Regions from separate parts of the Pantoea sp. X-Soil-MYKO-1289 genome, predicted to be linked through region 2. Evidence: predicted binding sites of a transcription regulator. Region 2 holds the regulator's gene; the other holds the start of a gene.
The links. The regulator PhoB, encoded in region 2, activates phosphate uptake and scavenging genes when phosphate is short. The targets are predictions, from matches to a motif close to CTGTCATAAAACTGNCNNAT.

Region 1 (3,409 bases), 640 kb from region 2:
TGCCAGCGTGAGGGGACCTTACCTGTACGCATTGGGCGTATCAAAATGGCAGAGCCTCCGGAATTGCGTCTGTGCGGTGAGATCCTTAATATAAAGGAATAAATATAATGAATATTATAGATACTATAAAAGATTCTTGGTTGTTCGAGGACCACTTGAAAGCTATTACGGGGCCTTTATTTGTTGCTGCTGCTTTATGGCTGGTTCGCTTAATAAAACGCCTTTGCTTCCCTTTTGTCTTCATTTTCAAAATGAATCTTTCATCTAATTTTATTAGGTTGTCTGTAGACGATAAAGTTATTGCGCTAAAGATAATTAGTGAATTTAATGATGTTGATGGAGAGTATGATGTTTTAATTAAGGAGCTAAAACTTAAGCAATATGGTTTATTTTATCCTCTACCTGTATTAAAGGTTCTGTTTAGCTACATTTATGATAATAATGTTCGAATGAATAGTACGGGTTTTTTATCTTTCCTTGACTGCAATCAGATTTTCAATTACAAACGAGATGAAATGCCTGTTTGTTCATTAAAAAAAATGACAGGCCACATAGTTTTTTATACTCTATTTCTTGCTTTTTTGGCGTGGTACAGTATTGACGTTTTTAATTCAATTTTGACCCTTTATCATCCCCCTGGGAATTTTATAAATATATCCACAATAATTTTAATGTTCATCATTATTATTTTAATCTTAAGGTTTGCTTACATTATTGTTGAAAATTTCATATCTCTTTTTTGGGCAATCTCTTTTTCAAAAAAATTGAGAAGATATGCTGTGTTAAGAGAAAAAATGAGACTCATTAAAAAATATGAACAATAAAATTTCGTGCCTGTATTTTCCTGATTTGCGGCGGTAAGAGGGGGATTGACTCGCTGCGCTCGCCCTGCGGGCAGCGTCGCAGGCTCCGCTGTCCAACGGGCTGCGCCCGTTGTCGAACCCCGGCGGGGGTTCTCATACCTCTCTCATCGAGTGATATAAACGAAAAAAGCCTGAACGTATGTTCAGGCTTCTCTCTGAAATGATGGCGGTGAGAGGGGGATTGACTCGCTGCGCTCGCCCTGCGGGCAGCGTCGCAGGCTCCGCTGTCCAACGGGCTGCGCCCGTTGTCGAACCCCGGCGGGGGTTCTCATACCCCTCTCATCGAGCGATATGCAAAAAAAAAATGCCTGAACGCGAGTTCAGGCATTTTCTTGAATTTGTGGCGGTGAGAGGGGGATTCGAACCCCCGATACGTTGCCGTATACACACTTTCCAGGCGTGCTCCTTCAGCCACTCGGACACCTCACCACATTTTTCCGCTGACCTTGCTGGGTCAACGGGGCGCTACTATAGGGAGTCGGCCTAAAAGGGTCAAGCACTATTTTTCTCTTTTTTTCTATCCGCTTAAGCTCTGTTCGAATCGATTTATCCCTGCGCATTCCGGCCAGATTGTCATCAAAAAGAAATCCCGCAGCCACAAAAATGTCACCAGAACATCACAGACTTAACGCCTGAAACCTCTGGTAAATTTTTCTCATAAAGGAATACAAGATGAAACCTGTGCGCCTCTTTACCTTTTCTCTGCTCGCCTCGCTGATCAGCCTCTCTGCGCACGCCGAAAACGGCAGCGCGCCTGCAGACGCAGGTTACTCGCGTGCCGCGACCGGCGACATTACCCAGCACGGCGGCGCGCGCCGCCTGACCGGCGATCAGACCGAGGCGCTGAAAGCGTCGCTGCGCAACACCACGGCGAAAAACGTCATTCTGCTGATTGGCGACGGCATGGGCGACTCGGAGATCACCGCCGCGCGTAATCTGGCGGAGGGCGCAGGCGGCTTCTTTAAAGGACTGGACGCGCTGCCGCTTACCGGCCAGTACACACACTATTCGCTCGATAAGAAAACCCACAAGCCGGATTACGTTACCGATTCCGCCGCATCCGCCACCGCATGGGCCACCGGCACCAAAAGCTATAACGGCGCCATCGGTGTCGACGTCAACGGCAAGGATCAGCAAACCCTGCTGGAGATCGCCAAAGCGGCAGGCAAAGCCACCGGCAACGTCTCTACCGCAGAGCTGCAGGACGCGACGCCCGCCGCGCTGATGGCGCACGTTACCAGCCGCAAATGCTACGGCCCGGAGAAAACCAGCGAATTGTGCGCCAGCAACGCGCTGGAGCAGGGTGGTAAAGGCTCGATCAGCGAGCAGATCCTGAAAACCCGCGCCGACGTAGTGCTGGGCGGCGGCGCGAAATCTTTTAACGAGGTGGCGAAAGCGGGCGACTATCAGGGCAAAACTCTGCGCGAACAGGCGCAGGCGCTGGGATATCAGCTGGTGAGCGACTGGCAGGGGCTGAACGCCGTTACCGCGGCCGACAAGGAGAAACCGCTGCTCGGCCTGTTTGCCGACGGCAATATGCCGGTGCGCTGGAAAGGGCCGAAGGCAAGTCATTATGGCAACATCGATCAAGCGGCGGTGACCTGCGAGGTGAATAAAGATCGCCCGGCCGCAACTCCGACGCTGTCGCAGATGACCGCCAAAGCGATCGATCTGCTGAAAACCAATCCGAACGGCTTCTTCCTGCAGGTCGAAGGCGCGTCGATCGATAAAGAGGACCACGCGGCCAATCCGTGCGGCCAGATTGGCGAAACCGTGGACCTCGACGAAGCGGTGCAGCAGGCGCTCGCTTTTGCGCGCGCAGAGGGCAATACGCTGGTGGTAGTGACGGCGGATCATGCGCACAGCAGCCAGATCATCGCCAACGGGACGAAGGCGCCCGGCCTGACGCAGGCGCTGAACACCAGGGACGGCGCGGTGATGACCCTCAGCTACGGCAACTCCGATACCGATTCGCAGGGCCACACCGGCACTCAGCTGCGCGTCGCGGCCTACGGTCCCTGGGCGGCTAACGTGGTGGGGCTGACCGATCAGACCGATCTCTTCTTTACCCTGCGCGATGCGATGGCGCTGAAGTGACGCGAACGCTTTGCTCTCCGGCTCCTGCTACCCACGCTATAAGCGCTTCAGCGGTCTGACGTCTCCCGGCTGGCGGGAGACGTTATTGCATCGCTAAACGCGGTTTTCGCGCAGCTGCGCCATAAAGTTCTGCACCCACTCCATGCGCAGCTTGCGCTCGGCCAAATCGCGCGTAAAGCGCAGTCGGGTCGGCCCATCCAGCTTCCACTGCTGCGGATCTTTCTGCAGCAGGCTAATCAGCCAGCCAGGGTCGACGCTGTTCTGCGGCGCAAAGTCGAAGAAGCCGCCTTTGTCGCTGACCTCGATCTTGCGAATGCCGAGACTGCGCGCCACCAGCCGCAGCGTGGCGATATCCAGCAGATTGCGCGCCGCGTCCGGCAGCACGCCGAAGCGGTCGATCATCTCTACTTTCAGCTCCTGCAGCTCCTCTTCGCTGTCGGCGCTGGCGA
Region 2 (3,409 bases):
TCGCCTTTGATCTCGAACTCCACTTCGGCGAGGCATTCGGCGGTGTCGCGCGTCATCAGACCGTTTTGCGTCTGCGACAGCACGCCGAGGCGCGGCGTCTGGTGATAGAGCGCCAGACAGATGGCGTCGAGCAGAGTGGTTTTGCCTGCGCCGGTCGCGCCGGTGATGGCGAACAGGCCGTTGCTGGCGAAGGGTTCGGCGCGAAAGTCGATAAACCATTCGCCCTTCAGCGCGTTGAGGTTTTTAAAGCGCAGCGTGAGGATTTTCATTCGCTCTCCTCCAGCGAGGCGAGGGTGGAGCGGAACAGGGCGCTGAGGCGCGCATGCTCGGATTCTTCGATATCCTCCGCCAGCGCGATGCGGCGGGCGAAGACCTCTTCCACTTTTAGCTCGCTCAGGGTTTCGTTTTTTAGCTGCGCCAGGCTGTGCTGGCGCTGTTCGCGGCTGCGGCGCAGCAGCAGGACCTCGACCGGCAGATCGGCGGTCAGCGCCTCGACGCGGCGCTGCAGATCGCTGAGAAATTCCTGGGTGGTGACTTCGATATCGAGCCAGACCGGCCTGTCGCCCTGATGGTCGGCAAAGGGCGCCAGCTGCGCCTCGATCTCCGCCAGCGAGCCTTTCAGCATTTTCATCGGCTGGAACGGCGGAACGGGCAGCGGCGTCACGCTCTGCAAACCGGCGCTATCCAGCTCCAGTAAAAATACGCTTTTCTCGCTGCCAAGCTCGTCGAAGCTGAGCGGGATCGGCGAGCCGCTGTAGCGAATATGATCGCTGTTGGCGACGCGCTGGGCGCGATGGATATGGCCGAGCGCCACGTAGTCGACGTCGGGAAAAGCCGACGCGGGAAAGGCGTCGAGCGTGCCGATATAGATATCGCGCACCGAATCGCTTTTGCTGACGCCGACGGTGGTGAGATGGCCGGTGGCGATCACCGGCAGCGCCAGCGGATGCGCGCGCGCCGCGTCGACGCTGCGCTGATAGTGCGCGGCGATCGCCTCCAGCAGGCTGAGCTGCTTCTCGCGCCCCGACTGGCCTGCGCGGCTGCGCATAATATCGCGCGGCCGCAGATAGGGAATGGCGCAGAGCAGCGCGCCCGGTTCGCCGGCGCGGTCGCGCAGCAGCAGCAGATTGTGATCCGCCTGCGGCGTGGTGATCACCTGGGTATTCAGGCAGGCGAGCAGGGCGCGCGACTCGTTGAGCGTGGCGACCGAATCGTGATTGCCCGCCAGCACCACCAGCTGACAGCCGGTCGGCTGCAGCGCCACCACGAAACGGTTAAAGAGTTCGCGCGCGTAGCTTGGCGGCGTGCCGCTGTCGAAGAGGTCGCCCGCGACGATCAGCGCATCGACCTGATACTCTTCGATGCGCGCCAGCAGCCAGTCGAGAAAGGCCTGGTGCTCGGCCGCCCGGCTCTTGTTATAGAAAAACTGACCGAGGTGCCAGTCCGCGGTGTGAATGATGCGCATAAAACTCCCTGCGGTAACGGTTTGCCGGAGGATTATACCGGCTATGGCGCAAAAGCGAAAAAAGCGGCGTCGGTTGTTATAAAGCAGTGTTAACGCGCTGATTAAGCGGCTATGTTTTTCATAAAAGTGTCATAAATCTGACGCATAATGGCGCCGCATATAACGGTGACAGCAGTCACATCAGCAGGAGTTGCAATGGCTAAGCGCATTTTGGTTGTGGAAGATGAAGCCCCTATCCGTGAGATGTTGTGCTTTGTTCTGGAGCAGAACGACTACCAGCCCATTGAGGCCGAGGATTATGACAGCGCGATAGGCAAGCTGATTGAGCCCTGGCCTGATTTAATTCTGCTGGACTGGATGTTGCCGGGCGGCAGCGGCATTCAGTTTATCAAGCACCTGAAGCGCGAAGCGCTGACGCGCGATATCCCGGTGATGATGCTGACGGCGCGCGGCGAAGAGGAAGATCGCGTGCGCGGTCTGGAAGTGGGCGCGGATGACTACATCACCAAGCCTTTCTCGCCGAAAGAGCTGATGGCGCGCATCAAGGCGGTGATGCGCCGCATTTCGCCGATGGCGGTGGAGGAGGTGATCGAGATGCAGGGCCTGAGCCTGGACCCGTCGTCGCACCGCGTGATGTCCGAGTCGACGCCGCTGGAGATGGGCCCGACCGAATATAAGCTGCTGCACTTCTTTATGACTCATCCCGAACGCGTCTACAGCCGCGAGCAGCTGCTGAACCACGTCTGGGGCACCAATGTTTATGTGGAAGATCGCACCGTCGATGTGCATATCCGCCGCTTACGTAAGGCGCTGGAAGTTTCCGGCCACGATCGCATGGTTCAAACCGTTCGCGGAACGGGGTATCGTTTCTCCGCCCGCTACTAAACGGAGTCTTTACCGTGCTGGAACGACTCTCCTGGAAGAGACTGCTCTCCGAGCTGGCGCTGGCCTGCCTGCCGGCGCTGATAATCGGTTTGATTTTCGGCTATCTTCCCTGGCTGCTGCTGGTCAGCGTGCTGGGGATGCTGCTGTGGCACTTCTATAATCTGATGCGGCTGTCGCACTGGCTGTGGGTGGATCGCACCATGACGCCGCCCACCGGACAGGCGAGCTGGGAGCCGCTGTTTTACGGCCTCTATCAGATGCAGCTGCGCAACCGTCGGCGGCGGCGCGAGCTGGGCAACCTGATTAAGCGCTTTCGCAGCGGCGCCGAGACGCTGCCCGACGCGGTGGTGCTCACCACGGAAGAGGGCGCCATTTTCTGGTGCAACGGTCTGGCGCAGCAGCACCTCGGTCTGCGCTGGCCGGAAGATAACGGCCAGAACATCCTCAACCTGCTGCGCTATCCGGAATTCTCCCGCTATATTCGCCAGCGCGATTTCAATAAGCCGCTCACCTTAATTCTCAATAATCAGCACCATATGGAGTTCCGCATCATGCCCTACAGCGAAGGGCAGTGGCTGATGGTGGCGCGCGACGTGACGCAGATGCACCAGCTGGAAGGGGCGCGGCGCAATTTCTTCGCCAACGTCAGCCATGAGCTGCGCACGCCGCTGACGGTGCTGCAGGGCTATCTGGAGATGATGAACGACTCGGTGATGAACGAGCGCTCGCGCGGCAAAGCGCTGCAGACCATGCAGGAGCAGACGCGCCGCATGGACAGCCTGGTGCGCCAGCTGCTGACGCTGTCGCGCATCGAGGCGGCGCCGGCTATCGACATGAAAGAGACGGTGGACGTGCCGATGATGCTGCATCTGCTGCAGCGCGAAGCGGAGACGCTGAGCAATGGGCGCCACGAGATCCACTTCCATACCGATCCGCATCTCAAGGTGCTCGGCGACGACGATCAGCTGCGCAGCGCTATCTCGAACCTGGTTTACAACGCGGTCAACCATACGCCGGACGGCACGCGCATCGACATCAGCTGGCTGCGCAGCCGCCAGG

Region 1: phoA (alkaline phosphatase) is a predicted target of PhoB. The motif match lies at 1,456-1,475, and genes of this name have one in related genera.

Annotation. Positions count from the first base shown of each region.
Region 1 covers NZ_AP036004.1:1,663,064-1,666,472, forward strand. Annotated here, with positions in the region: partial or broken gene AC6I7Z_RS07925 (hypothetical protein) at 1-102, shown strand, start outside; gene AC6I7Z_RS07930 (hypothetical protein) at 108-824, shown strand; RNA gene AC6I7Z_RS07935 (RtT sRNA) at 1,028-1,156, opposite strand; tRNA gene AC6I7Z_RS07940 (tRNA-Ser) at 1,205-1,292, opposite strand; gene phoA (alkaline phosphatase) at 1,536-2,960, shown strand; gene mfd (transcription-repair coupling factor) at 3,054-3,409, opposite strand, start outside.
Region 2 covers NZ_AP036004.1:1,026,377-1,029,785, forward strand. Annotated here, with positions in the region: gene AC6I7Z_RS04865 (AAA family ATPase) at 1-269, opposite strand, end outside; gene sbcD (exonuclease subunit SbcD) at 266-1,465, opposite strand; gene phoB (phosphate response regulator transcription factor PhoB) at 1,661-2,350, shown strand; gene phoR (phosphate regulon sensor histidine kinase PhoR) at 2,365-3,409, shown strand, end outside.